3 regions of the Sphingobacterium sp. 40-24 genome follow, and region 2 is predicted to be linked to each of the others. Evidence: riboswitches for the same ligand, from Rfam matches in the RefSeq annotation. Region 2 holds a riboswitch; each other region holds the start of a gene.
The links. Region 2 has a riboswitch for S-adenosylmethionine ahead of BGP15_RS07615 (methylenetetrahydrofolate reductase). Riboswitches for the same ligand answer to the same signal wherever they lie in the genome.

Region 1 (10,031 bases), on a different contig from region 2:
TCGCCATTGTAACCTATACTTTTGAACATTTTAGCTAAAGGTTTGGTCAGAAAATGCATTAAAATAAATGTAACAATAAAAACAGGGATCAGGATTAATACGGACTTTATCCCCCATGAAGCAACGTCGATAAAGAGCGAAGAAACAATGGTAATTATCCAGCCTATAAATTTGAACAGTGTTACAATAAGCATGATGGGTACTTTGCCAACATTGATGTAATCCATTGCTTTTGCAAAGAAGCCAGGTTCTGTATTAGCGTCCGTATCCGTATGATGATGGTGTGCATGATCGCCGCCCTCAGTTGCGATATCATGTGAGCCATCAACGTCCGTGACATCAGGTGTAGGATGGAGGTCTATATCTGCATCGGCATCAAATAGATGTACTCCATCACCCATCAGAAACATAAATAACCAATACACTACAGACATGCCAGTTAAGACTGTCATAATTCCATTGGACAATGGATTGAATAAGATATTGATTAGTTCTGTCATAGTGTTATTGTTTAAATTTTCTCTCTCTTGAAAGTATAATGAAAAGACCAGGAATTCCCATTGACTTCAAGGTCCTGCATGGTTACCAATTCCCAGCCTTGATTTCCAAGATCATTTAAGATTTCATCAATTTTTTCGGGATCCAACTTTGTTCCCCAAAAACCTTTAGGTTCAATTTTTAGCGTTTTATATTCAAATCTTTTCATCATTATTTAATTTTCTTTTTAGTTCTTCTAATTCGTTGTTGACGGCTTCAGACCCGCCGATGGTCTCGTTGATCTCATCAACTTTACTTTTGTTACCTAGTGCAATCTCGCCATAGGCCTTTGCTAGTGCCTCGTCTTCCTCGACCTTCTCTTTCATACGTTCTAACATGGAAATCGTACTATTGGAATCGATATTAGCGAGCTGACGATTGACCATTTTAGCTGCGTTGGATACCTTTACACGTGCCTTTAAAGTAGAGAGTTCACCTTCCCATTTCGATATATTGAATTTGAGAATGTCTACATTTTTGTGTAGCTCATCCGATGAACTTTGATGAATCACGGCTTGTTTCTCCAATTCACCAGCTTCGATTAACAACTGTTTTTTCAGCAACAGCGCTTCCTTTGCAAGACCTTCTGCCTTTTCTGTCGTTAATTCTCCTTTTTGTGCTTTTTGGAGTAATAGAATAGCTTTGTTTTCGAATTCATTGGCTTCTTCTTTTTTCTTTTCACAATTGTTTTGGGTACGTATGGCTAACGCTTTAACTTTAGCATAGGCTTCTAACGATTGTTCCAGGTCCTCTTTCATCTCACGGATACCCTGTTCCGTCATTTTGATGGGGTCTTCCATTTTGTCCACGACTGCGTGGATCTCGGCTTGACCAATTCTGAAAATTCTCTTAAAAATATTCATTATTCTATAATTTTGAAAAACTTATTAACTGATTATAATATTCACTCATCAAAAGACTCAGCGAATTAATGGCTGCATCAAACTCATTCTGATCGAGATTATGTATTTGTAAGGTATACCGAAATATAACTTTGGTACCATCTTCTGTTAATGCAAACCCACCGTGTATAATATCTCTATTCTTTATCAATAGTGATTTGAACATATCCATGGTGTCATTGCTGATTGTAAAAAGATATTGCTCAAAAATCAGGATGGGTTGGGCAATGCCTACAATCAGGTTACGGATTCCGTCATCTTCATTTTCGATGACAAAGATTCCTTCTTTTGTATCCTTATGGGTGATGGTGTAACCGATATTGGCGATATAATTTTCAATTTTTGAGAAGTACATAATCAAGTTTTTTATATATTGCACATATTCTTTGCATAAAGGTAATAAAAATGCAAAAATATTTTGCAATAAATATTCAATTTTTTTAAAATGAGCAACGTAGGCAACAATATTAAGAAATTAAGAAAAGTGAAAGGAATGAGTCAACAGGCATTTGGGGATATTTTTAATCTTACTAGAGGTAATATTTCGTCTTACGAAGAAATGCGTGCAGAGCCAAAAATTGAGATTGTTCTAAAGATTGCAAATTATTTTGGCATTCCTGTGCAGCATCTTATTGAAAAAAATCTATCTGTCAATGAAATTCTTAATTTCAATGATTATTTTGATCCAAATGTTTCTCTTATTGGACGTAAAAGACTGTTACAAATCCCGCTGCTGGAACGAGATGGTATTTTTGAGGCGGGTAGTTATTTTTCGAAATTAGAAGAGCTTCCAATAATTGAATTTCCTTTGCAAAGTAGGAACCGCCTCATCGCAATCGAATACGCTGACGCTATTCCGGTGCCGAGTGATTTTTTGGCTGGCCCTCAATCCATTTTATTTTTTGAAGAGGTAGATGTTCAGAGCCTACATACGTTGGATAAAGCATTTGGTTTGTATTTTTCCGAAGAAGAGTTCTTTATTGGAAAATACAGTTTGCAGGAAAAGGAGATTAGTTTAGCCTTAAATGCCTGGAAGAAGATTGATCTCACTATGGGGGAGAAGGCATATTTCTGGAAATTGTATGGCAGGTTTGAGCGAATCTAATTGCGTGGAACTTTTTCCTATTGTTTATTCGGTTTTGCCGGTATCGGGCGTATTTCCATGTTGTTATCATATCCGTGGTTAATTATTTAATTGCAGTCCATTTACAAGGTATTAACAAGGGGTTTGCAGGGGTTTACCCTTGTAATACCCCTAATATGTACGGCCTTGGAGTTGATCTGATGTTGACTTGCCTACAAGAAAAGAAGACTCCTAACTCAGGCCTGCAGAATGGGAGTGTCCACAAAAAATTTCGTAGAGTCGGGCATTGTAATTAAATTAGTTCGATAATAAAGTAATGTTACAAAAAGGTAGGGTTGTGATTAAGATGATGGTGAACTTGTCGATCCGATAAAACTAGAGTGATTTATTTAGTTTTAGAACAACACGCATAAACGGATAAATGACCAGACATAAAAAACTAAATTTAAATAAATGAAGAAAGTAGCCTTATCAGCATTAATTGCTGGATTTTTTGTTATTTCCTGCAATAATTCCGCGACTAAAAAAGTCGACGTAAAAGATACAACTGCCGCTATTGACTTAAAAAAAGATACGGCCGAAACGTCGGTAGAAAATAGCGGTGGCGAAGTGCCAATACCGAAATTTAGTTCTGCTGGGACACAAAAATTGGCGGAGGATTATACAAAATATATCAAAGAATTTATCGCTGTTGCTAAAAGCGGCGATGTTGTTAAACTCAAGGAGCTTGCAGCGAAGCGACGGGAATGGGCGGCCAAAGAAACTGAAGCTGTTGCTAAGTTTACGCCAGAAGATGCTAAATTATGGAAGGCTTATGCAGAGAACCTAGGAAGAGCGTTGACTGCAAGCCTGACAAAATAAGTTGGAAACAATCGACGAGGTAGGGGCTTGAAAACCTACCTCGTTGATCATACTAGAAAGGCAGATCGTCTTCATTTTCATCTGGAGGTGTTGGGATGTCATCTTTGGCACCGTTCGAATCAGATAAAATCATAAAATTATCTACTTTAATTTCTGTGACATATTGTTTTACCCCATCTGCGTTCTCATAGTTACGATAGGTGAGTTTGCCTTCAACCATGAGTTTGGTCCCACGTTGGCATTTCTTTTCAATGGTATTGTTTTGCTTACCCCAAACCACGAGTGTATGCCATTGAACTTCTTCAACCCATTCACCGGCTTTGTTCTTGAAAAGATCATTGGTGGCGAGACGTAATATGGAGTAATTGGTGCCAGTGGAAGTTGTTTTGATTAACGGGTCGTTTCCTAAATGCCCAACCAATTGTACTTTGTTGCGTAATGTGCTCATGTGTCTAATTTTTAAAAGTTTTTAATAATTCTTATTTTAGTTGATGGTCATTGGCTATGAACGCCGAATGATCTTAAGCAAAGGTGGGGCGGGGAAATAATTATAGTCGTCTATTTACCATTTGTATTCGACTATAGTCGGTTGTAACCGTTTGTTGTCGTTTAATCTTCCGTTATGAGTTCTGGAGAAAAAGTCTGCCTTGAATGTGGCAAAGTAATATATGGCCGTTCGGACAAGCGATTTTGTGATGATGCTTGCCGGAACGCCTATAACAATAAATTAAATAGCGACCAGACCAATCTGGTGCGCAATGTGAATAATATCCTACGAAAAAACCGCCGTATTTTATTAGATGCATTGAGTGGGGAGGGTATGGTGAAGATACAACGGGAAAAGTTAAAGCGGTTGGGATTTGATTTTAAGTTTCATACACATACTTTTTCCAATAACAAGGGGCAGACCTATAGCTTTATTTACGAAACAGGGTATCTGTTGTTGGAGAATGATTGGGTATTGATTGTTCAAAAGAAACCGCTGTGATATTGATCACAATAGATTCATTTGTATTGGTTTAGTTTGCAGAACTGAGCTTGGCTTTTCTTATTGCGATATAATTAAAAATAGTAAACGTTAGAATCAATATGTAATAGCATACTGGTATGAGTAAAAAATAGGCGCTATTAAAGATATTGGTTAAAAAAGACGGTAGTGCAATTTTAAAAAAATCTGCAATAATGATATAGACTATGAAACTTCCGAGAAAAAATAGTCCAACAGCGTGTATTATAATTATTTTTTTTAGGTGCTTACTGTATAAGGCGTCTTTGTTTTGTTTCGTATAACCCATAATTGCTGGGACCAATAGCCCTAATAATGGATTGACCAAAAAGGTGAGCGATGCTAAATATAGCGCTTTAATACTTCCTGTTTGATTGTTGTCGATACTGATTTGATTTACATTTGGCATAATGAGTTGTTCTAATGGTATTTCCAAAATTTGACTGATCTGTTTGAGACTAAATCCACTGATTTCTTCCGTGCCTTTTTCTATGCGTTGCACTGTTCTTAGCGATACCCCCGCTTGATCGGCGAGTTCCTGCTGCGTTAGTCCCTTACGTTTTCTTGCTAGTTTGATTAATTGATTAGCTGATTGACTTTCCATAGTTCAAAGATGGGGAAATAGTCGTTGAATTTTAGTGAAATTGATGCGACAATAATATGCCAATATCGTGCTGAACAATATAACAGATTAATAATCAAAAGTTTTTGGAATTTGGTAAATATTTTGAATCTTTGCAATTCAATAGAGTAATTAATAAAAACGGAAGAATATGTTTGCAATATTAGAAAATCCCGCTTCGTCCACAGAGAAGATTCTCGGGAATATTCTTCGGAATACGGCCCTTTCCTAATCTTCTTCTTAATACGTTAAGTAACCTAGGTTGATATTGGCTAAAACGTGGCGCTCGAAATGGTAGTCCACTTTTCCAATATGCTTAGCTTATTCAGGAGTTTTAAAAATCCAGTTACTTTCAAAGTTATCGTGAAAGCTGGATATGAATGTTATGTTTTAGAAAATTTTATGAATTCAGTAAATAAATATGTCCTTCAGGCGCTGGATAACTATCCGATGTATTTGGAGGAGACCATGGAATCCTTATCCTATGCGCTATCCTATGATGAGTCCAATACAATGGCGCTGTGTTTGATGGGAAGAGTTCATGCCGAACAGCTATTGGACTATGAGCAGGCAAAAAGGTATTTCCAGGAAGCTTTGGTGCATAATGTGCAGGCACTGGAAGTATATCCTTATTTCATTCAGACATTGATTGATATGGGGGAGTATGAAGCTGCAAAAAAGACGATCAAATTTGCTTTGACACTTCCGGCCATGCCCTTGACAGGAATCTGGATCAAGAAAGCACTGCTATTTGAAAAAATGAGAAAATACAAAAAGGCATTGAAGGCGTTAAAAAAGGCTAAACTTGAAAATGTTGACCTCGATTTTTCGTCAAACCTGAAGGCGATTGAAGATCGGATTAAAGGAAAACAGGAAATTAAGAACGGGAACGAAAAGGAAAACAAGAAAGAACGGAAGAACAGCCGAAAATAATCTCACCTTATTCGTATAACAGTTTTTATTTTGAACGAAGTCCAATAAAGAAGCCCTAGCTGAAATTTCAGCTAGGGCTTTATCAATATAGTTTAAGAATTATTCTGCTCTTAAGATTTTCGCAGCCTCAACCATAGACTCTAAAGCCGCTTTGGTTTCTGGCCAAGCACGAGTTTTCAAACCACAGTCAGGATTAACCCAAAGTTGTTCTGCTGGAACTACTGCTTTTGCTTTGCGCAATAGATCTACCATCTCATCTTTGCTTGGAACACGTGGTGAGTGAATGTCATAAACACCTGGACCAATATCATTTGGATATTTGAAATCACCGGCGAAAGCATTCAATAATTTCATTTGAGAACGTGAAGTCTCAATCGTGATAACGTCGGCATCCATTGCAGCGATATCTTCGATCACATTATTGAACTCAGAATAACACATGTGTGTGTGAATCTGTGTATCGTCTTCAACATTTGATGAAGAGACACGGAAAGCACGTACTGCCCAGTTCAAGTAATCTTTTTGATCAGCTTTACGTAACGGTAATCCTTCACGGATAGCTGGTTCATCGATTTGTATGATTTTGATACCTGCTTTTTCCAAGGCTTGTACTTCATCCAAGATCGCCAATGCAATTTGGTAAGTCGTTGTTGAGCGCGGTTGATCGTTACGTACGAAAGACCATTGTAAGATTGTTACAGGACCAGTCAACATACCTTTAACCGGACGATTTGTCAATGATTGTGCATATGAAGACCAACGGACAGTCATATCTTCAGGACGGTATACGTCACCATAGATAATCGGAGGTTTTACACAACGTGAACCGTAAGATTGTACCCAACCATTTTGTGTGAAAGCGTAACCAGCCAATTGTTCACCGAAGTATTCAACCATGTCATTACGTTCGAATTCGCCGTGTACTAATACGTCGATATCCAATTGCTCTTGAAGACGGATGGTGTTTTCTGTTTCTTCTGCGATTGCTTTATCGTATTCTGCCTGCGTAATAGCACCCTTTTTCAGATCTGCTCTCCATTTACGAACATCTTTCGTTTGTGGGAATGAACCGATAGTTGTGGTCGGGAACGCCGGTAAGTTGAATTTCGCTTGTTGCGCTGCTTTACGGTCTGCAAATGCTGAAGTGCGTTTTGCATCGTCATCAGTAATATTGCTTGTACGTGTTTTAACCTCTGGTTTGTGGATCAATGGAGAGGTACGACGGCTTTCAGCAGCCGCTTTGTTCGCTTCGAAGCGTTTTGCTGTTTCAGCATCAACTTCTCCCTCCGCTAGTACGGCTAAGTCTTTTACTTCAGCTAATTTTTGTTTAGCAAATGCTAACCAGTTTTTTACTTCAGCTGGTAGCGATTGTTCATTGTGTTCATTGTCTAAGTCAAAAGGAACGTGCAACAAAGATGAAGAAGGAGCTACCCATACACGGTCTTTTCCTAATGCATCAACAGCCTGTTTGATTTTAACCAATGATTTTTCGTAATCATTTTTCCAGATGTTACGGCCTTCAACAATACCTAAAGATAATGTTAATGAAGCAGGAACTTTAGCCAATACCGTATCCAATTGGTTTTCACCGCGTACCAGATCCAAATGTAAAGCATGGATAGGTAGGTTAACTGCGATATCTTCGTTGTCTTTTAAAGCTTCGAAGTAAGTCGTTGCGATTAATTTGATATTTTTTGCTGCTGCAGCTAATTTTTCGAAAGTAGGTTGATATAAAGCTTTTACTTTAGCATCTAAATCCAATGCTAAGAAAGGCTCGTCAATCTGAACATATTGTGCACCAGCATCAGCTAATTTAGCTAGTATTTGCTCATATACTGGAATAAGTTTATCCAATAAATCGATACGGTCGAAGCCAGCTTCTTTTTCTTTACCGATCAAAAGGTATGTAATAGGACCTAATAGAACTGGTTTAGTATCGATGCCCAATGCTTTTGCTTCGTTGTATTCATTTAAGAATTTTTCGGAAGTCAATTTGAATTCTTGATCTTTTGTGAATTCTGGTACCATGTAGTGGTAGTTCGTATCCAACCACTTGGTCATTTCCATTGCAGTCACGTCGATTCCTTCTTGTTGGAAACCGCGCGCCATGGCAAAATATAGATCTAAACTGTAATTGTTGTCTACTTTATTCAATAAAGAATGGTAGCGAGCAGGAATTGCACCAACAGTGAGGGTTAAATCCAATACTTGATCGTAAAAAGAGAAATCATTGGAAGGGATCAAATCTATTCCAGCATCTTTTTGTGTTTTCCAATTGCCTTCACGAATTTTTTTTGCTGTGTCCAATAATTCCTCAACAGAAGATTTTTTAGCCCAATAGGCCTCATTGGCTTTTTTCAATTCGCGGAACGCGCCCACACGAGGGTAACCTAAATTGTTAGTCAATAACATAATGAATGTTTTTAATATTTCTTTTTCAACTATATTTCTTGCTAGAGAGAGAAGGACACACTAGAATTTGGTGACTTCGGCTTATCATTCCCATATCAAGTAGGGTAGAATTTAGCACCTTGTCAAGGGACAGGTTGCTAAGGCTTCATCGGGTCTATTCCCTCTGCCTTTCTCTATAAGCGACGCTAAGTTAGAACATTTCTTTTTGAAATGCAAATTTTTTATAAAAGTGCGTCAATTTTTTATATTCTACTAAGGATGAAATTGTTTTGTTCTTTTATTTTCATCCACGAATTCGAGTAAGTCACGCTTGAATACGTGTGTAGCATAAAAAGGGGAATGACTATATTTTTCATTCCCCTTTTTTTAGCTGACCAAAAGTTTGTAACCTTTTCCGTGCACATTGACAATTTCAACTTTGCTATCTTCTTTTAGATATTTACGAAGTTTACTGAGAAATACATCCATACTTCTACCCGTAAAATAGTTATCATCATGCCATATTTTTAACAACGCTTCTTCCCGGGTCAGCACATCATTTTTCTTTAAGCAAAGCAAGCGGAGTAGTTCAGCTTCTTTCGTGGAGAGTTTTTGCATCTGTCCTTTGTAAGAAATCTGCTGACTTGTATAATCAAAGAAATAATCGCCAATTTCAAATTTATCCGCAACCACTTCTTCTTCTTTGTCTCGAACACTGCGTTTCAGCAAAGCATTGATGCGGAGCAATAATTCTTCCACTCGAAAAGGCTTGGTGATATAATCATCTCCTCCTAGCTCAAAGGCTTCGGTCTTATCTTCCATCATCCCCTTTGCTGTGGCAAAGATAATAGGAACAGTATTGTTTGTTTTTCTGATTTCACGTCCAACTGTAAATCCGTCCTTTTTTGGCATCATGACATCAAAAATACAAAGGTCGTAGTTATTTTTTTTGAATTGAGAAATCGCTTCATCTCCATCCGTGCATAATGTGACGTCAAATTTTCCCTTTAATTCGAGATAGTCTTTTAAAAGATCCCCCAAATTAGGATCATCTTCTGCTAATAATATCTTTTGCATAATGAATATATTAATTTTCACCAATGTCCCTTGATGCTGATAAATCAGCCTTCCTCAACCTTTGAAATTTTTTAAAGAGGAAATATACAAAAAAGGAACGTTTTATTTTTTAATAGGCAAAATTACTTCAAAGGTCGTGCCTTTATCTTTTTCACTTTTAACTGTAATTTTTCCGTTCAGCCTTCTCAGAATGTCCTGTACATAACTTAAGCCAAGGCCAAATCCTTTGACATTATGAACATTCCCAGTTGGAATACGGTAAAACTGGTCGAAAATCTTTTGCAGGTGATCCCGGCTCATCCCAATACCATTGTCGGCTATGGTGACAACAATGGTGTCGCCAACATTTTTTGAATTGATGTTGACATGTAAATCTCCTTTGCTGTACTTGATGGCATTATCCAAAAGATTGTAAAATACATTGGAAAAATGTAACTCATCACCAACGACAACATCCTTGGTCGCTGCAAGATCTATACTGAATTTCCCGCCAATATTTTGCATCCGTAGCTGCATACTGTCCGTTACTGCCGAAACAAGATCATTGATGCATACTTCTACCTGGTCGAGTTTTAGCGTTTCTTTTTCTAGTCTTGCCAAATCGAGCACACGTTCAAT
Region 2 (10,031 bases):
GGGAGTGTATGGCTCCTCCCTCCCACACTGACAGCGCAATATCACTTCCTCCCCGACGGTGCCATTAAACCCTATGTAGGAGCGGGAATAAATTACACCATATTCTATAGCGTCAATGCGGGGCAAACGGTTAAAAATGTAAAATATGATAATGCTTTCGGCTTTGCGACTCAACTGGGAATTGATTTTAAGCTATCTGAAAAATATTTCGTGAATTTAGATGCTAAGTATATTCTTTTAAAGACCGATGTCAATGTGGATGCATCAAACCTCGCCCCCAACCTATCCATACCGGCAAAAGTTGACATCAACCCATTCCTGCTCGGCTTTGGAGTCGGCATGAAATTTTAATAACTCGGCTCATTCCCTATCCTATATGTATCGAGGCCTCTTCCAATATTTTAGAAGAGGCCTCATCTGGTTTCTTATCTCAAATACGTTAATCCAATGCCCCATTAGGCGTGCCTGGTAATTTGGTTCAGTTCATCATCAAAATTATTCTACGCCGTACCAATTTTGATATTGCTGTCTCAACTGCTCAACACGTGCCAATCGTTTGGTATCCTTTGCTTCAAATAAAATAGCCTTATACCGGTCTACAGAGTCCAAGCCGGTCTGAATATCATTCCACTCAAAGCTCAGGTTTTTCTTATCCATTACCAATTGATGTAGGTATTCCATATTTTCAGCGACATAATCAAGGTTCCGGTCCATCATCCTGTTGGCCAGCTGAGGTTGCCCCGAGCGATACAGACTATCGATAATATCGGCATAATTGATGGCGTCCGACATCGCATATACGCGATCGGGCAATTGATCGTATGCTTTTTTTGCCACCTCCCCAGCTTGTTTGACCTGGCCATTGGCTAAAAGCATTCGGGCAGCTTTTCCAAATATATCACGGGCGTACATGCTTGCAAAGCGGAACGAATCTGTATCCAAGTATTGTGCATTTTTAACATTACCCCAATGATACGTATGCATAATATTGCTATATAACGCCTCCATATTAACTAGCCCACCCTGCTCACTTCGTTTTCCTGTCGACTGATCTGTAGCAGTGACAGGCATCAATCGAGAAGTAAAGCCCTCATTGACCAGGTATTTATCCAGTCCCAACTTAATATCACTTGGCAGCATATTCGAAAAATATATCGGTCTGTCCCAATGATTATTTTCAAGCACGGATAACAGGGTTAAATCCGACCTGGTCAGATGATCATTCGGAATTTCCCATTCCATTGCAGAAACTATAGCTCCCTGAAAATACGCCGGAACCGCATTTTTCTTAACCACCTCGTCTTTATCAATGCGCAATTGGACTTTCTTGGAAGGGAAATAGTTTTCCATATCACCGGAATTCAGCTGAACTTTATACTCCGGATCATCCGATGTGACAAACTGCAATAACTGCTGTATATCTACCGCATTGTCAAGTTGTCTATCTACGAAAGGGATATAATCACGAACGCCTTTTTTCGTCTTTTCAGCGGGAATCGTCACGGGGAGCCCTGCCGCTTGATACGTGGGTTGTTTGGCCTGTTGCATATACCAATCGCCTGTGAGATAGCTTAACACGACAACCCGAACATCCGGACGTACGCCCTCTACTTCTTGCAAATACCATACAGGAAATGTATCATGATCGCCATAGGTAAATAGAATAGCATTTGGAGCACAGGATTCCAAATAATTGCGTGCCATATCCCTTGCCAACGATTTCTCGGACCGATTATGATCATCCCAGTTTTGATGAGCCAAAATAATAGGGCCTCCCAACAGCGCAAAAGAAATACCTGTCGCTAAAGCGTAACGTGTTTGTACAAAACGGTTGAAAAACCGAACAAATGCTATTACTCCCAGCCCAATCCAGATCGCAAAAGCATAGAAAGACCCCACGTAAGCATAATCTCGTTCCCGGGGTTGCATAGGAGTTTGGTTGAGATAAACTACGATCGCTACCCCCGTAAACACAAACAGCAAGGTCAGTACCAAGGTATAAGGTTTATTGTTTCGGTACAGCCAGATCGCACCAGCTATTCCGAGTAGCAATGGAAGAAAAAAATAAGTGTTCCGGCTCGGGTCATGCTCCTGCGATCGAGATATTTTATCTTGCCCCCCTAAACGCCAATTATCCAATGGTCTGATCCCCGACAACCAGTTGCCGTCACTATAGGTCCCATATCCTTGCCTGTCATTCTGTCTACCCACAAAATTCCATAAGAAATATCGGGTATACATATCTCCCAGTTGAAAATTAAAAAAGAACTTAAAATTATCGGAAAACGTTGGCTGTTGCCCTTCTTTCAAATTGAGGTAACTTCTGTAATAAGCTTGATGGCTTCCATCTTGGCTATAGATACGCGGGAAAAAGGTTTCCTTATCAAATTGATATTTGTCTACCTGTGTGAAGGGAACATACTCCGACTTATCTTTCCGATAGCTCGTCTTACTATCGACGCCAACCACTTGCGAGTCATAATAAGGTCCTTTGAGTAACGGTTCCCGTATATATTGTTCACGGCTCAAATATCCTAAAAAAGAAAATACATTATCCGGCGCATTATTGTTCAAGGATGGATTTGCTTTCCCACGGATCATGACCATGGTGTAGGAACTGTATCCAAATAAAACAAAACAAAGAACCAGCAAGGCTGTATTGAGTGTATATTTCTGCTTTTTATAGGAATAATATAGACCGTAAATTATCAATCCCCCCAATAATAGGCACGAGAAAAAAATTCCGGTACCAAATCCCATTCCCAATGAGTTCACAAATACGAGATCCACTTTAGCCGCTAGACCGACTAACCATTGAATAATTCCCCACAAAACGGCCCCCAAGATCAGCACTCCGACGAGGAAAGCTTTTATTGTCCCTTTCGCATTAACCTGTCGCGCTCTTCGGAAATAAACAACCATCGCGATAGCCGGGATTGCTAAAAGATTTAATAGATGCACTCCGATCGAAAGCCCCATAACAAAAGCAATAAAAACCAGCCAACGATCGCTACCGTCTTCATCTGCACGGACTTCCCACTTTAAAATTGCCCAAAATACAACTGCTGTACATAAGGAAGACATTGCATAAACTTCAGATTCTACTGCCGAATACCAAAATGAATCGCTGAAACTAAATGCCATTGCACCGACAACTCCTGCGCCGAAGATCTGCAGGTAGGTTGACAAAGAAGCTTGTTTGTCTTTGTTGAGTAGCTTTTTAGCAATGGCGGTTATTGTCCAAAATAAAAAGGTAACAGTAATTCCACTGCAAACTGCAGAACCTATATTCATCCAATAGGCGATCTGCCCCTTATTCCCTAAAGCGAGATTAGAAAATATATTCTGAATAAGAAGAAACAATGGTGCTCCCGGTTGATGTGCCACCTCCAATTTATAGGCACAGGCTATAAATTCACCGCAATCCCACCAGCTTACCGTCTTTTCAACTGTAGCGATATATACACAGGTGGCAATTAGTCCGCAAGCAAAACCGAGTAGAGAATTTAATCTATTGTACGTCATAAGGTCAATTGGTCTATTGTTAAAATCCTTTTTAGCACTTTAAGTTAAAAAGTTATCCTGACTCCGACACACGAATTAACACTATTTAACACCAGTACCTGACTGTAAACAGGCTATTCAACACTGAATATAGAGATCGACCTAAACCACGCTGCCGAGACTTTCAACCTATTTCAGGCTTTCACAATGAATTATCATAAAAAAGGGAGCTTATCTGCTCCCTTTTTTATCATTTTATGAGTTAGGCTAGTTTTTCAACAATCTTCTTTGTTGGACCAGGATTACTCATCGTATAAAAATGTAATACCGGAGCGCCAAATTTAATCAGCTCCTGACACTGTTGTACCAACCACTCTTCACCTACCTGTCTGACGTCGGCATTCGTTTTACATGCCGCGACAGCGTCACTCAGTTCCTCTGGAATATCTAAATGAAAAATTCTTGGCAAGGTCACCAATTGCTTTTTTGTTGTCAGTGGTTTTAATCCCGGAATAATGGGCACATGGATTCCATTGTCCCTACATTTTGTTACAAATTCCTTGTATTTTTCAACATTAAAGAACATCTGAGTCACAATAAACTCTGCTCCCATATCGACTTTTTGTTTCAGATATTTAAAGTCAGTATTGAAATTTGGAGATTCAAAATGCTTTTCGGGATACCCGGCTACTCCGATGCAAAAATCAGTCTTTTCCGACGTGATAATGTCTTCATGCAGATACTTTCCTTTATTCATATCGGTTACCTGTTCCAATAGGTCTGTTGCAAAAGCATGTCCACCATCGGTTGGTATAAAATCGGCATCGCCCTTACGTGCATCACCCCGCAACACCAAAACGTTATCTATCCCCAGGAAGTTCAAATCGATCAATGCATTTTCAGTTTCCTCTTTTGTAAAACCCCCACATATCAAATGTGGCACCGCATCCACTTTATATTTATTCATGATGGCCGCACATATCGCCACTGTCCCAGGACGTTTACGATAGGAAACACGTTCCAGTAATCCACTCGCATGCTCTTTATAGATATAATCTTCCCGATGGTAGGTGACGTCGATAAAAGGAGGTTTAAACTCCATCAGTTCATCCATGGTTTTAAAAATACTTTGGATGCCCTGCCCTTTCGCCGGTGGCAATAGCTCAAAAGAAAACAATGTTTTTCCTTTGGCATTCTGGATATGATCGATAATCTTCATTAAAAAACTGTTTTTAGTTTGGTTGGCTTACATCGAAACGCACACGTCGAGGAATCGTTTATCTACATGTAACTTATCTTTCCCACATGGAGTAGGGTAGAATTTAGCACCTTGAACAATACAGGTTGCTAAGGCTTCAACGGGTCTAGTCCCTCGGCCTTTCTCTATAAGCGTTGCTAATATCGTTTTAAAAAATCAAAAGACAAAAATTATTTTTCGAAAAGGCAAAAATAGCAGCAAAAAGACTTCAATAAACGATGTTTCAACGTCACTTTAGCTTTGTATCCATGCAACGACAGGATTCTTCACCATACCAATAGTTAAAGACCTAGAAAAACCAGTAGAATTAACGATCGAGGATCATAGACAGCGAAGAGATTGACTATGCCACAAGAACATTGGCTAAAGATTAGCTGCCAAAGAATTTCGTAAATTTTTGAGATAAAATGTGACCAATAAGAGTCCTTTAACATGGTACTCCTCTTTCGATCCATATTTAAATCCGTCAAATAAATAGTGATAGGCGACTAATGCCTCTTTTTCGTTGTAAAATAATTCCTTCCAAGAATCAGGAACATCTGCCCATGCCTTGAGCACAATGCCATTCTCGGCATAAATAATTGGTGATTCGACACCATCCATTCGATAATCGTGATGGGTGCCAGAGCTTGATATGTGTTGGAAATAAGCGATAGAATAATCTACGAAATTCAAGGCCCTCGCTTTTATCTCCTTTTCACTTTCTGATTTTACCGGAGCATTTCGCCATAAATTCACTTGGCTATCAAATTTACTGGGCGTTTCCCGGATAAGGGTTTTATCTAACACAAAGTTGATATAAAGTCTTTCACTAGTGGGTATACGTGCTGAGCTAAACTGTGAAAAATCACCTCTCAGCTGAACAAAATCTTTTTTTATTTTAACAATATCCAAAGCGACACTACCTTTTTTCTCATCCGTCAATTCTAATCTATCACCGTCAAATTTGTACTTACCAAAGAGTAAGATATCATCAATCGCCATGACAAACTGGTCCTTATCATGAAGCGAAAGAAAGGATCGGTATAGAATAGGATCATTACCATAGGTATCTGCCTCCACATTTTGGGGAGATTCTCTTTTTAATTTATGATACTCATCATTTGGATAGCCCAATATCATTTGGTAGTTACCTTCAGGAAACTCCTTTTTCTTCCCAAAGAAAGTACACGAAGACAATGAGAGTGTGAATAACAGCAGTAATAACGGTTTCAAAATCAATTAATAATTATGGCCAATAGTAATATTAATATATAAGGACCAAGATAAGAAATTACTGCAATAGTAAGTATAGGATATTCAATTGAATAAGCTTGGGGATATGTCTATTCCTTATACAGATCGACCAATCCCTCAGGCAATTCAACTTCAATGATCTCCTCTTCGCCATCAATTCCTAAGATCAAATCGTCGGACAGCGGAAACATCAGTTCTTTGCCATCCATATCTACTGTGGCGACAAATTGTTGTGGGAATTCCTGAACATCTGTTATTTGCCCCAGTTCGCCATGGTTTTCATCGATCACTAAAAATCCGATTAAATCAGTATATCTAAAATCATCCGGGTCTCGCTCGGGCATTTTATCATTGGAAAGATATAGCTTTTTACGAACGAGTACCTGAGCCTTATCGATATGATCCACATCCTCAAATGTTACATAAGCAGTGCTATTTTTTTGAAATTTAATGGCATCAACAAAATAAGGAACAAGCTTTTTGTCCACTTCTACAAAGACAACATCGATATCCAAACTCTCGTATTCTTCGAATTCAAAAAACAGTTGTACTTCTCCTTTAAGACCTCTTGTTTTACTGATGTAACCGATGTAAAAGCATTGATCAATAGTCATATTTTTCTTATTTGGCGATTAGCTGTGAGACATGATTTGGCAAACGATTAGCCTATTGGCTGTTTCAAAAAAAGCCGGCTCAAGATTGAGTCGGCTTTCTCGAATACTTTATGAAAGAATTAACCTTCAGTTTCTTCTGATGCAGGAGCTTCAGTCTCTTCAGCAGCAGTTTCTTCTGCTACAGGAGCATTTTTAGCAGCTACAGCAGCAGCTTTTTCTTCTTTTTTCTTAGCTTCAGCCACTAAAGCAGCTTTTTTAGCTTCAGCTTTAGTTTGTGCTAAACCATCTTTTTTACCAGAGATTCTAGCTTCTTGAGCGTCAGTCCAAGCTGTAAATTTAGCTTCAGCAGCAGCTTCATCAAAAGCACCTTTTTTCACACCACCTTGCAAGTGTTTTTTGTAAAGAACACCTTTGTAAGAAAGGATAGCGCGAGCAGTGTCAGTTGGTTGAGCACCTTTATTCATCCAATCCAAAGCTTTTTCAAAATCCAAAACGATAGTTGCTGGATTTGTGTTTGGGTTGTAAGAACCAATACGTTCGATGAATTTACCGTCACGTGGAGCGCGAGAATCCGCTACGACTACGTGGTAAAAAGGACGTCCTTTTTTACCGTGTCTTTGCAATCTGATTTTAGTTGCCATTTTTTAATTTTATTTTATGTATTCAACATATCCCCCGAGCTTCATACTAGAGGGGATGCAAAGATAGTTATTTTTTTTTAATCAGCGTTATAATTTAATAAAACTTCACTGAAAACGACAGGGTTAGCTTCTTTCAGTAACCACTTTCAGGTTAAACACGTCCTACGCACGTTAAGATTTTGCTCTTACCATACTGTAGGTGAAACAAGTCTTTCAAAAAATCAGTGTACAAAATAGCCCTTTTCTTCAAAACTTTCATGACTTCGCAGATACCAACAGCAATGATAGCAAACTGAAGGTTCTTTCTGGCCAATAAAATAAGACACTTTCAAAAAAAAGCTATTTTACCAAATGTAAAAGGATGAATTGTTTGCGTCCTATGTCTTCGAAATAGTCACTGACATTTTTGCCAATTCACTTTTTACTTTCTACCTTCATTCTATGAAATCTGTTGCGCCATTAAAAATACTCAAAGCTTCGGCCGGTTCAGGAAAAACCTTTAGCTTAACTTTACACTATCTCACACTCCTACTATCCAACGAGAATAGCTATAAGGAGATTTTGGCGGTCACATTTACCAATAAGGCAACCGCTGAGATGAAGGAACGTATCCTTTCGGTACTCCATGGCTTGGCAACAGGCGATCGTAGCCCTAAAATTGAAGATTTCAGAAAGCTTCTTCTCGAGCAACAGCCAGATTGGAACCCGCATCTAATACAAGAGAAAGCTTACCGTGTCTACCGTCGTATCCTACATGACTATAGTCATTTTACCATAAGTACAATTGATGGTTTTTCCCAAAAAGTCATTCGTGCATTTACTTATGAACTCAATCTTGATGCAGCTTATAAGATTGAAATGAATGTCAATAAAGTGAAAAATGACTTAACAGTCATGCTTAATCAATTGCTGGATGAACGCCCCGACTTACTTGACTGGATTATAGCGTATGCGGAAAAGAAAATAGCAAAAAATGAAAATTGGAACTACCGCCAACAATTAATGAGTTTGGCAAGCCTTATTTTCTCTGAAAACTTCCAGGAATTTGACGGCTATATCAACTCTGCTAATCCCAAGGAGGTTTTTAATCTCCTGAATCAGGAGGTTGAACAGAAGATAAACTCCTTTACCGAAGCGCTCTCCATGACGATTGAAGCGTTTAGTGAAACGTTCAAAAATTTTAACATCTCCGAAAATGACCTGAAAGGCAAATCGCGCAACAAAATAATCTCCGCTAGCAAAACCAACAAAAAAACGGAAAAACTGAGCGCTTCTGAAATCGCCAAAGTATTGGAAAAATACCTCCAATTGATCGATAATGAGGATGCTTTTACAGATAGTGACAAAAATATACGTTATGATCTTATCGCCGCACTAAGCCCCATCCTGGCATCTTTCCAGAAGCTACATGATAATCTATCCGCTTACATTGCGTATCAAGCGGTACAAAATAATCTCTATTACCTACGCCTGCTCAAGGAAATGAGCGACTTACTGACGCAATGGCGACGGGACAATGGCGCTCAATTAATTTCCGATTCACAAATTCTATTAAACAAACTCGGATTGAATGAAAATAGCGATCCAACATTTATCTGGGAGAAGATTGGCAATCGTTTTAACTACTTTTTGTTTGACGAATTTCAGGACACTTCGCGTATCCAATGGAAAAACTATAGTCCGCTTTTGATTAATGCGTTGGCCGATGCCAAAGGCACAGTGAGCGAACACCTGATCGTTGGTGATGTCAAACAAAGTATCTATCGCTGGCGAAATGGTGATTGGCGAATTTTACTCCAACAGGTAGAACAACAGATTGGTCATACCTTTCACCTGGACGAGGATAGCAAAACAACCTTTATCGAAAACGGGAGCCTCGAAACCAACTTTAGAAGTCTTCCAAATATCATCCATTTAAACAACTACCTCTTTAGTAGTATTCCCCAACATCTACAGCAGGTACTGAATGAAAAAGTATCCGAAAACCTCGATGAAGAAGGTAAACAGTGGTGGATTTCTGCCGGCAATGACAACATGTTGGTCAAAGCTTATGAAAACAGTCAACAAGAGGTCCCTGAGCATAAAAAAGGAAAACTTGACCAGTTAGGATCTATTGAAATCTCCTACATTCCTGTCACTGATGGACGCTATCGAAGAAATCAGGTTGTTGAAGAATCGCTCCTGCAGCTATGTCAAAAAATAGGCGACTGGATCGGCAGCGGTCGTTATCAGGCTCAACAGATCGGTATCCTGGTACGGAGTAATGCGCAGGCTAAATTGGTGATCCAAAAGCTCATGGATTTCAAAAAAGAGCAACAGCTTACATTTGAAGTGATATCAGGCGATGCATTATCCCTAGCGAGCAATGATGCTGTAGGATTATTGATCGAAACGTTGAAGGCTTTAGTCTATAATTCGGACAAACATACCATCCATAAAGCAAAGATGGTCTATCTCTACCAGCATATTCAAAATAAGACAATCGATCAAAATGCATGGTTAAAATTTGCTAGCAATGACATCCGTACCCTGAAAGATTATCTCCCTGAGGCGCTGATTGACTCCTGGGAAATGGCACAGAAGCAGCCTTTAGTCCATTTAATTGAGAAACTTATTGAAATCTACGGTTTTACAACCAAAGACAATATCCACCTCCCCTACCTCCTAGCTTTCAAGGATATGATCTCAGCTTTCTCCACCAATGGCGAACGTGGCATTATACAGTTCCTGGAATTTTGGGAAGAGGATGGCAATCGGGCTGTGCTCCCTTCCAACGGA
Region 3 (10,031 bases), on a different contig from region 2:
CGTCAGCTCCAGGTTTGTTGTTTCCCCAATTCGGATATCATGATTGGAACTTACCTGGAACGATAACTTTTCCAATTGGCGTTGTGCTCCGGAGTGTTCATCAAAACTAAACTTATTATAAAAAGCGCTGGCATTGTTAGAAATACTCCACCATTTAAAAAGCTTAACGGGTATATTGATATTCATGTTGTAATAATCAAAATAAGCCAGATTTCGATCGGTCTGTGCAATAGCTTTGGTCTCTGAATTACTTTCTATCACCTGAGTGATTGCATCGTTGGTCCTCTTGTAGCCCAAACTCAGTAAATAGCGATCTTTAAAGGTATAATTTACTTCATACGAATTGGTATATTGTGGATTTAAATAAGGGTTGCCATACTGATACGTGTATTGATCCAAATAATACACAAAGGGATTCAATGACCCATAATCAGGGCGGTCAATACGTCTGCTATAACTCGCACCAAGCTTGTGATTATCATTAATTTGTTGCTGTACAAATATTGATGGAAAAAAATCGGTATAGGTACGTTTTGTTTGTTGCCCAAGCGTCACTGAGTTTCCTAGGGAGCTCGTATTTTCAACACGCAGTCCAGTTTGTACCGAAAACTTTCCGAACGATTTATTTAAACTGAAATAAGCTGCTGCTATATTTTCATTGTACAAAAAATGATTACTTTGACCATTATTTTGCACAAACTCGCCTTGCTGATCCTGATCTTCGTACAACAAATTATTATCTGTTTTTACGCGGCTATATTTTAACCCCGCCTCGAGTTTCGTCGTTTTATTAAAAGGATGCACAAAATCGGTTTTAAAAACTAATATTTTTGTCTTAGAAAGCATATCATTCCGGAAAATATGCGGTGATTTAAATTCTTCCCAGTTTGCGTCCAAAAAATGGTTTCCAACAGTGCTATTGTCATTATTTTTCGAATATGAATAGTCCCCATTAAATGTCAATTCAGTCCCTAAGGTATCAAATGTCTTTTTGTAATTCAGATTATAAGTGAGGTAATGGTATTTAAAATCTGACAAATTACTTCCTAATACTACCGAATCAAGCTTTCCTTTTTGAGAAGCGATCAGATTGCTTCCCTCCCGTGTTGAATGACCATTGCTTACATTACCATTAACCACAAATCCAATGACCTCCTGTTTCCCCAGATTAAAATCTGCCGCAAATTTGAAATTATGACCTCGATAGCGGAATTTCGAATAAGAATCCGAATTGAAAAAAGTCGTCCCGCTTTTGGTATCTACAGCCCTATCGATATCTAAATCATTAAAGCCTAAGGCAGTTGCATAGTTATAGGAAGAAAATAAGTTCACCCAATTGTTACGATGGTTTATGAGAAAGCCACCATCAGCCTTTGTATATTTACCCTGCCCTAAATTGAGGTTTAAACTAACATTACTTCCAAATTGCGTATTCCTCTTTGTCTTAATATTAATAATTCCTGCATTCCCTGCCGCATCATATTTTGCAGGTGGATTGGTGAGTACTTCGATCGAGGCTATTGCATTTGAAGCTGTATTTTCCAATAAGCGCGACACTTCATCTGCAGAAAGATAAGTAGGCTTACCATCAATCATGATGATCACATTACTTTTTCCACGAAGGTTGATCTTTTTGTTGTCTAAAGTTACCCCCGGGACCTTTTGCAAGAGTTCCAATGCGTTATTTCCGGTTGCCAAAATACTGTTCTCGACATTGAGCACAACTTTATCAAGGTGACTTTCAATTAATGGCTTCTTGCCAATTACCTGCGCCTCACCCAGCACTTTACTTTCCAGCTGTAATCGAATCGTATCCAGCACCTTGAAATCACCCGCACGCAGCATTATTTCCCCAGAACGATAAGTACCATAACCCACCGTGGACACCTGTAAGCTGTACTTCCCCTCGGGTATCGCAAACAACACAATTTGTCCATTTTCGTTGGATAAGGTTCCTTTTAACAAGACATCATTGGGTTTACGAAACAGTGAAATATTTGCGGCAGCAATGGGCTGGTTGTCCTGCCCAACAACGACAGTACGTAATTTCCCCCCGTCAGACTGTGCTGAAACGGGTCCGGCATTAGAACACAGGAATAAAACAATAGAAAATAAGAGCAATTTAATTTTTTGTGGTTTCATAATGTAATTTCTTTGGGCTATCGATCGGATAGTCAACTTCATAATAATGACAACAAACCTCGTGTATTCATTACACGTTGACTAGCAGAAATAGACAGGTAGTGCGATTCACTCGGTAGACAACCAAATAATATCGGTAAACCCTATCCTTCGCTGATCGCTTTTACAGCGGATAGGATCATGCGAGCTAATTTTGAATCTTCTGAAACATATCGTAGGAAAATGACATCGAATCAAAATAAAAATTCAAAAAACAAATAAAATTCAAAACAAATAAATTGTATACAAAAAATATTAAGCATAATATTTGTATTTTTGCATCGAAAATTAGTAAACTGATTCATGAGCACTGTATCATTGAAGAAAAGACTCTACCGTATTTATATCCTTATGCTACGATTTATGCATGGCGAGCATGCTGGAGACGCATTACGTAATGTTGCCATCAGTATTTTGCCAAGTTTGGCGATCTATTTATTGGGAGCGCAAGCGAGCACGGCTATCGGAATCGGTGTCGGATCGTTGTTAACAACACTCACCGATCCTCCTGGCAACAGAAAAGATAAACTTTCTTCAGCTCTGATATGTATTCCCACCTTCTTTGTTGCATCATTGTTTACAGCTATTGTATTTCCCTATCATTGGCCCTTGGTTATCGTGCTAGCGGCAGCCGGTTTTATATGCACCTTATACGGCATTTTTGGAGCCCGCTATGCTGCAATTGGAAACATGACATTGATTCTCATGAGTTTTGTGATCGGAATGGCCCCACAACACCCATTTGCGGTTGGCTTACAGATTACAACAGGTTCCATAATATATTACTTTTTTAGCCTTTTACAAGCCTATATACAACCTTATCGCTCTTTAAAACATGCCATGGCTAACGGCTTTCATGGATTGTCCCAATTTCTATTGATACGATCACAGTCTTACGATCCCGATATTCCTTTGAATATTACGTACAGTCGCGTAGGAAAAATTCATGGCCAGATCAGCGAACAGCAGGAACAAATCAGGTCTCTTCTGTTTCGAGAAAAAAAAATCATAAGCCAACAGTGGCATAAAAGCAATTATTGGCTCAGTCAGGTTTATGGATTAATTGACCTCCATGAGTTAATTATTGCGCTTGATCATGACTACGATGCAATTCGCAAAAATCTTGCAGACACGGGCAGCCTTCCCATAATTCGTCACACAATCAAATTATTAGCGTTAGAAATCGATAGCTTTTCACAACCCAACAAGAGGTTCCGGTATGCACATCAATTATACCATAATAACTTTAAAATTAATGCCCTCTTACGGGATTTAAAAGAAATTCAAGAACAACAGGCCGATCCAGCAAAAGGTATATTATGTTCGATCATAAGCAACATCGAAGCAATTATTGATGTACTCAACAGAATCCAGGTCGCTTTTTATCAAAATCAGGAAATTCAGGATAAGATTGACACCAGCGAGTACCAACAATTTATCAGTCGACCATTACGTAATCTCGCTGATCTAAAAAGTAAACTCCATCTGAATAATCCGCTTTTTCGATTTGCGGTTCGGATGGCTCTTCTTTTTGGAACAGGTGCATTGATCGGTATTTTATTTTTGGATTTTAAATATACCTATTGGATCTTACTGACGATCGCTATTGTTGCCAGGCCAGCATTTTCAATGACAAAAACCCGTAATATAGAACGTATTGTCGGTACATTCTCGGGTATTATAGTTGGTGTGTTCTGCTTAATTTCTATTCATTTTCTTCCAGCACTCCTAACCATAGCTGCATTGGGTCTTTTTGGATTCTTTTTGTTCAACCGATCTAACTATATGGTCAGTGTCATCTTCATTACCTTGGGAATTGTGATTGCACTCAATCTGTTCGAAGGCAACATCAATCTCATTTTAGGCAGCCGAATACTTTTCACACTGATTGGAGCATTCTTGGCTATAGCGGGTTATTTCTTGATACCTGTACGCCAGAGCACAGGCATGGTTCAGCTGGCAAAAGAGGTATCCCTTTACAACGCGCATTATTTCCAGATCATCAATAACCGTCTGTCGGACGAAAGACAAAGTTCGTTTGATATACGACTGGCTCGTAAAAAGGCGCAGACCGCCATGGCCCTGTTTTCAGACGCCATTAATCAAATGAAAAAAGAACCCGAGCACAAATGGATGGATTGGTCACATATTCACCATTTTCAGGCACTCGCATATCAGGTCAATTCCCATTTGGTGGGCCTCTCGCTATCGTTAAACAAAAAGACGAATCGCCACCTCGCCTATGATATCCATAGTAGAATCGATGCGCTTAAACCTCTCCTAACAGATTTAAATCAAACTGCAGAACGGATCAATTTAAAGAAATCATAATACCCGATTGACAGTTACTTTTGCGGTTTCATCGGAAGATATGCGATGCCAATCGGCATGTTATTCAAAATTCCTTTAACTAAAAAATACCATTTCTTTTGCTTTAATAAAAAAAGAGTTTATATTTGTGTCGTCTTCGAAAGAAGATTTCTAATCAACACCTCCCTTCATCAGTAGGTCTTGATTTATAAAGAAGTGGCGAGAGACTGGCTCAATGACCCACTGGCAACCTTCAATTTGTTTGAAAAGGTGCCAATTCCTGTCCAAAACAATATCGTTTTGGAGCATATAAATGACATAAGACAATGATTATTAAATTACTGAAGTCCATTAAAAATTCAGGTTCAACACAAGTGAACCGCACGATAAGCGAAAGTGTAACCCATCGTACAATTGTATCGATGCGAATGCGAATGCGTATGCATATGCACTTCCATGCTTGTTAAAAATCATTTCCGTTTTCTTGGATAAAGATTTAACAGCCCCTTCAAGGAGGTGTGTATGCTTCTCTTTTTACTTTGCAATTTCTTTTTGAACCCTTAAAATCTGATATATTATGTCTTCAAACAAAAATTTAAAATTCGAAACTCTTCAGGTTCACGCTGGCCAAGTCGCTGACCCTACTACGGGATCTAGAGCAGTTCCTATATATCAAACAACATCTTTTGTATTTGAAAATGCCGAACACGGCGCAAACTTATTTGCATTAAAGCAGTTCGGTAATATTTATACACGGATTATGAACCCTACTACGGATGTTTTCGAACAACGTATTGCGGCACTGGAAGGTGGAGTTGCAGCTGTTGCTGTTGCATCCGGCCAGGCGGCACAGTTTATAGCTTTAAATAATATTTTGGAAAGTGGTGACAATTTTGTTGCGGGATCCAACTTATACGGCGGTACATTCAACCAGTTTAAAGTTTCTTTTAAGCGCCTAGGCATCGAAGCTCGTTTTGCAACAGATGCCGAAGCCGATAAAATTGAAGCGCTCATTGATGATAAAACAAAAGCAATCTATGTTGAAACAATCGGAAACCCAAGTTTCAATATTCCCGACTTTGAAAAAATTGCTGCTGTAGCAAAAAAATATGAATTACCATTAATCGTTGACAATACTTTTGGAGCCGGAGGTTATTTATTTAAACCTCTGGAGTATGGTGCAAATGTGGTTGTTGAATCGGCAACTAAATGGATCGGTGGACATGGCACAAGCATTGGCGGTGTCATCGTCGACGGCGGAAACTACAATTGGGGCAATGGAAAATACCCGCAATTTTCCGAACCATCTGAAGGCTATCATGGTTTAGTGTTTTCCGAAGTTTTCGGTGAAAGCGGACCATTCGGAAATATTCAATTTGCCATTCGGGCGCGTGTGGAAGGGCTCCGGGATTTCGGACCAGCACTCTCCCCTTTCAATTCATTTTTATTATTACAAGGACTTGAAACCTTGTCTTTGCGGGTGCAACGCCATGTAGACAACACTTTAGAGGTCGCAAAATGGCTTGAGGCGCATCCACAGGTAGAAAAAGTAAACTATCCGGGATTAAAAAGCTCTCCGAGCTTCGCTAACGCACAAAAATACCTTAAAAATGGCTATGGCGCGGTACTTTCTTTCCAGCTTAAAGGTGACGCAGCGCAAAAGGCCAATAGCTTTATCGACAGCTTAGAATTGATCAGTCATTTGGCCAATGTTGGTGATACGAAGTCATTGATTATTCATCCAGCAGCTACAACCCATCAACAATTGAGTGATGAAGATCAAGCCAATGCCGGAGTCTTCAAAGGCTTATTACGTCTTTCTGTAGGAATAGAGCATATTGATGATATCAAAGCTGATTTACAACAAGCTTTTGATAAAATTAAATAATCAGATTTTTTCGGCTTAAAACTTAAACGTAAAATGAGTAAGCATATATATCTGCACCCGGAGCCTTTTGTATTTGAAAATGGAAGAGAGCTTACTGATTTACAAATCAGTTATGAAACATTTGGCAAACCCAACGCAGATCGCAGCAATGTGATCTGGGTTTGCCATGCATTAACGGCCAATGCAGATGTGCTGGATTGGTGGTCCGGTCTTTTTGGAACAGGTGAGTTGTTTGATGCAAACGATTATTATATTATTTGTGCCAATGTCATAGGATCAGCATATAATAGCAGTAATCCGCTATCTGTAAACCCAGCAACCGGACAACCCTATTACCTATCTTTCCCCGAATTCACAGTGAGGGATTTGGTTCACGCACATCAAGTCCTTGCGGACCACCTGGAAATCAAACAAATAGAGATCCTTATCGGGGGGTCATTAGGCGGTCAACAAGCATTGGAATGGGCCGTATCGCACAGTATAGCCATCAACCATCTCATCGTGGTTGGAACAAATGCCGTCCACTCACCATGGGGTATTGCATTCAATGAAAGTCAACGTCTGGCCATTACAACTGATCGAACCTTTTACGCCAATCACCCTGATGGTGGAGCTAAAGGATTGAAAGTTGCACGCGCTATGGCACTGTTGTCTTACCGCAACTATACAACGTATGCCAACACGCAAAAGGAAGATGATAACGAAAAACTCGATCATTATAAAGCATCCTCCTATCAGAACTATCAAGGTGAAAAATTGGTGAAACGCTATAATGCGTACAGCTATTACTTCCTGACCAAAGCAATGGACAGCCACAATTTAGGTCGGGGAAGACGATCTATTGAATCTGCTTTGGCGAGCATTGATTGTCCAACTTTAGTCCTGAGCGTTAATACAGATTTGTTGTTTCCGCCACAAGAGCAACAATTCATCGCGCAACATGTTCCCAATGCCCATTATCAAGAGATTGAATCGACCTATGGCCACGATGGCTTTTTGATCGAAACAAAAAAACTCACAAAAATCATTAGCAGCTTTCTGCGGGAACAAAAAGAATACATAAACGAATTAGTATAAGAGAGTAAATAATATATAAGAGAATTTAAGAAGAGATATGAGTAATAAATTAACAATAGGGATGTTTGGGTTTGGTGTCGTAGGCCAAGGTCTTTACGATATCATCAAAACCAAAGATCTTAATCTGGAGATCAAGAAATTTGTCATTAAAAACGGAGATAAAAAACGCTCGCTACCAGCAGATTTATTTTCTACCGATGCCGAAACAATTTTAGGTGACCCAGAAATTAATACTGTTGTCGAACTAATCGATGATGCCGAAGCAGCATACCAACTAACTGTTCGTGCTTTGAAATCGGGGAAAAATGTGGTATCTGCCAATAAAAAAATGATTGCCAGCCATTTGGAAGAGCTGGTTGATATCCAACATGAATACGGGACCAGTTTATTATATGAAGGTGCCGTTTGCGGAAGTATTCCCATTATACGGAATTTAGAAGAATACTATGACAATGAATTACTGCATTCTGTCAGCGGTATTTTTAATGGATCTTCCAACTACATTTTATCTAAAGTTTTCAACGAAAATCAGCAATATACAGATGCTTTAAAGAAAGCACAAGAACTTGGTTTTGCAGAAACAGATCCAACGCTGGATGTAGGTGGATTTGACCCCAAATTTAAGGTATGTATTGTTGCTTCGCATGCGTACGGTATCTATGTCAAACCAGAAGATGTGTTCAATATTGGTATTGATAAATTGGGACAGCAAGATATTCGTTTTGCGAAAGAAAAGAACCTCAAGATCAAATTGATACCGACGGCAAAAGAGATCGACGGCGACAAAGTTGTACTTTATGTATTACCACGCCTAGTAGGCAAAGACAGCATGCTCTATAATGTAGAAAATGAGAACAATGGAGTATTGGTGAAAGCGGCCTTTGCAGACGAACAATTTTTCTATGGTAAAGGAGCAGGTGGCCACCCAACAGGTTCTGCTGTGCTATCGGATATCGCGGCTCTTCGCTATGGATACCGCTATGAGTATAAAAAACATTTAGAATCCAGCACATTAAATTATAGCCAAGATTATTTAATTAAGGTTTATTTGAGATATACAGATGATACACTGATTGAAAAGTTAAATTTCAGTGAAATCACAGAACGATATTACGCACCAGATTTCAAATATGTCATCGGACATATTAATCTTCAACAAATCGCAGCCCATAAAGCTGATTTGGATCAAGAGGGCAATTTTATTGCTGAAATCGCGTAGGCAATCAACAAACCAACCTACCTTGAAAATAGCCCCGAATGGGGCTATTTTTTTATCTTATATTTAGTCACCTTTCAACTTGAGATCTAAAATCCCACCTTCCACCAAACGTTCAAAAGGAAGTTGCCAACCTTTCCACAGGCGATTATTCAACCGAACTTGATCAACAATAGAACTATTGGGTTGCTCTTTCTTCACCTGAATGATAAATTTATTTTTTCTTAATTTCTTCGGCAATTGTATCGTTACCCGATCGAAAAGTGGCGCGCCTATCTGAAGTGCGGGCTTCTCGGTGGTGAGACTTCGGACATCGAATAGGCCGATACTCGACAAGACATACCATGCTCCAAGCTGTCCTTGGTCTTCGTCTTGTCCGTAGCCATAGCCATGTATCGCATCGTTACCATAAAACTCATTGCAAATTGCCCGTACCCATTTTTGACTCAGATCAGGTCTACCAGAAAAATAGAACAGCCAAGAGATATGCAGGTTCGGTTGATTACCGTGATTATAAAGACTTTCAATCCCTGCGAAGGCGTCAATTTGTGTACCACCTCCAAACACATTCTTCTGCGACACCGTAAAGATACTATCCAACCGCTGATTGAACAGATCCTTTCCAACGAGTTTAACCAATTCTTGTGGGACATGCGGAACATAGAACGTATACTGCCATGCATTTCCTTCCTGAAATCCACGCCATGGTTCATAAGGGTTAAAGTTTGAAATGAATCGTCCAGTACTATCCTTTGGCCGCATAAACTTCGTCTCGGCATCATACAGATTGCGCCATCCATTGGATAATTCCTGAAATTTAACATAGTCTTTTTGACGCCCCAATGATTTTGCAAATTGCGCAGCCGCTCCAGCGGAAAAAGCATATTCCAAGGTATGCGAAGCGCCAAAAGGAGATCCATTGGTCATTAATTCGGGACTGCCATGATCATCTTTTATATACGGTGAGTAGCCTTTGCGGACGAAAACTCCCACATCTAACTTTCCTGCTCCAGGCAGACGGTCCTTCGCTTCCAATTCATTTTTGCGTACCGCATCATAAGCAAGATTCATATCATAGTCACGAATACCGACATTGTAGGCCGCTGCGATTGCCAAACCCGTAAAATTAGTTCCTACACCCGAAACGTATTTACTGTTGGCAATACCGTCTCCTAACCAACCTGCATCGCGATAGACCAACAATTGACTCTGAATCCAGTCGTTGTAATAGTCTGGATACGCAATAGACCACAACTGTGTCAAATTCCAAAATGCGCCCCAGATAGCATCGGTATTATAATGATGATGAATCGGTTGCCCTTGCTTATTTAGGGCAATCTGCCCCACCGAGCCGTCATT

Region 1: it holds a riboswitch for S-adenosylmethionine, as region 2 does, so the genes downstream of both, metE (5-methyltetrahydropteroyltriglutamate--homocysteine S-methyltransferase) here and BGP15_RS07615 (methylenetetrahydrofolate reductase) in region 2, are expected to answer to the same signal.
Region 3: it holds a riboswitch for S-adenosylmethionine, as region 2 does, so the genes downstream of both, BGP15_RS05855 (O-acetylhomoserine aminocarboxypropyltransferase/cysteine synthase family protein) here and BGP15_RS07615 (methylenetetrahydrofolate reductase) in region 2, are expected to answer to the same signal.

What each region holds. Positions count from the first base shown of each region.
Region 1 is NZ_MKWH01000055.1:204,932-214,962, forward strand. It holds gene BGP15_RS20180 (OB-fold-containig protein) at 1-500, opposite strand, end outside; gene BGP15_RS20185 (DUF4177 domain-containing protein) at 512-709, opposite strand; gene BGP15_RS20190 (PspA/IM30 family protein) at 693-1,400, opposite strand; gene BGP15_RS20195 (YbjN domain-containing protein) at 1,405-1,794, opposite strand; gene BGP15_RS20200 (helix-turn-helix domain-containing protein) at 1,885-2,544, shown strand; gene BGP15_RS20205 (hypothetical protein) at 2,977-3,384, shown strand; gene BGP15_RS20210 (single-stranded DNA-binding protein) at 3,437-3,832, opposite strand; gene BGP15_RS20215 (hypothetical protein) at 4,007-4,372, shown strand; gene BGP15_RS20220 (helix-turn-helix domain-containing protein) at 4,404-4,994, opposite strand; gene BGP15_RS20225 (hypothetical protein) at 5,415-5,945, shown strand; gene metE (5-methyltetrahydropteroyltriglutamate--homocysteine S-methyltransferase) at 6,045-8,357, opposite strand; SAM riboswitch class I at 8,436-8,539, opposite strand; gene BGP15_RS20235 (response regulator transcription factor) at 8,724-9,413, opposite strand; gene BGP15_RS20240 (sensor histidine kinase) at 9,516-10,031, opposite strand, start outside.
Region 2 is NZ_MKWH01000021.1:173,015-183,045, forward strand. It holds gene BGP15_RS07605 (OmpW/AlkL family protein) at 1-351, shown strand, start outside; gene BGP15_RS07610 (glycosyltransferase family 117 protein) at 496-3,525, opposite strand; gene BGP15_RS07615 (methylenetetrahydrofolate reductase) at 3,767-4,723, opposite strand; SAM riboswitch class I at 4,794-4,896, opposite strand; gene BGP15_RS07620 (hypothetical protein) at 5,126-5,977, opposite strand; gene rimM (ribosome maturation factor RimM) at 6,088-6,612, opposite strand; gene BGP15_RS07630 (30S ribosomal protein S16) at 6,732-7,253, opposite strand; gene BGP15_RS07635 (UvrD-helicase domain-containing protein) at 7,695-10,031, shown strand, end outside.
Region 3 is NZ_MKWH01000017.1:455-10,485, forward strand. It holds gene BGP15_RS05845 (TonB-dependent receptor) at 1-2,142, opposite strand, end outside; gene BGP15_RS05850 (FUSC family protein) at 2,485-4,512, shown strand; SAM riboswitch class I at 4,695-4,807, shown strand; gene BGP15_RS05855 (O-acetylhomoserine aminocarboxypropyltransferase/cysteine synthase family protein) at 5,069-6,379, shown strand; gene BGP15_RS05860 (homoserine O-acetyltransferase family protein) at 6,413-7,456, shown strand; gene BGP15_RS05865 (homoserine dehydrogenase) at 7,494-8,675, shown strand; gene BGP15_RS05870 (GH92 family glycosyl hydrolase) at 8,739-10,031, opposite strand, start outside.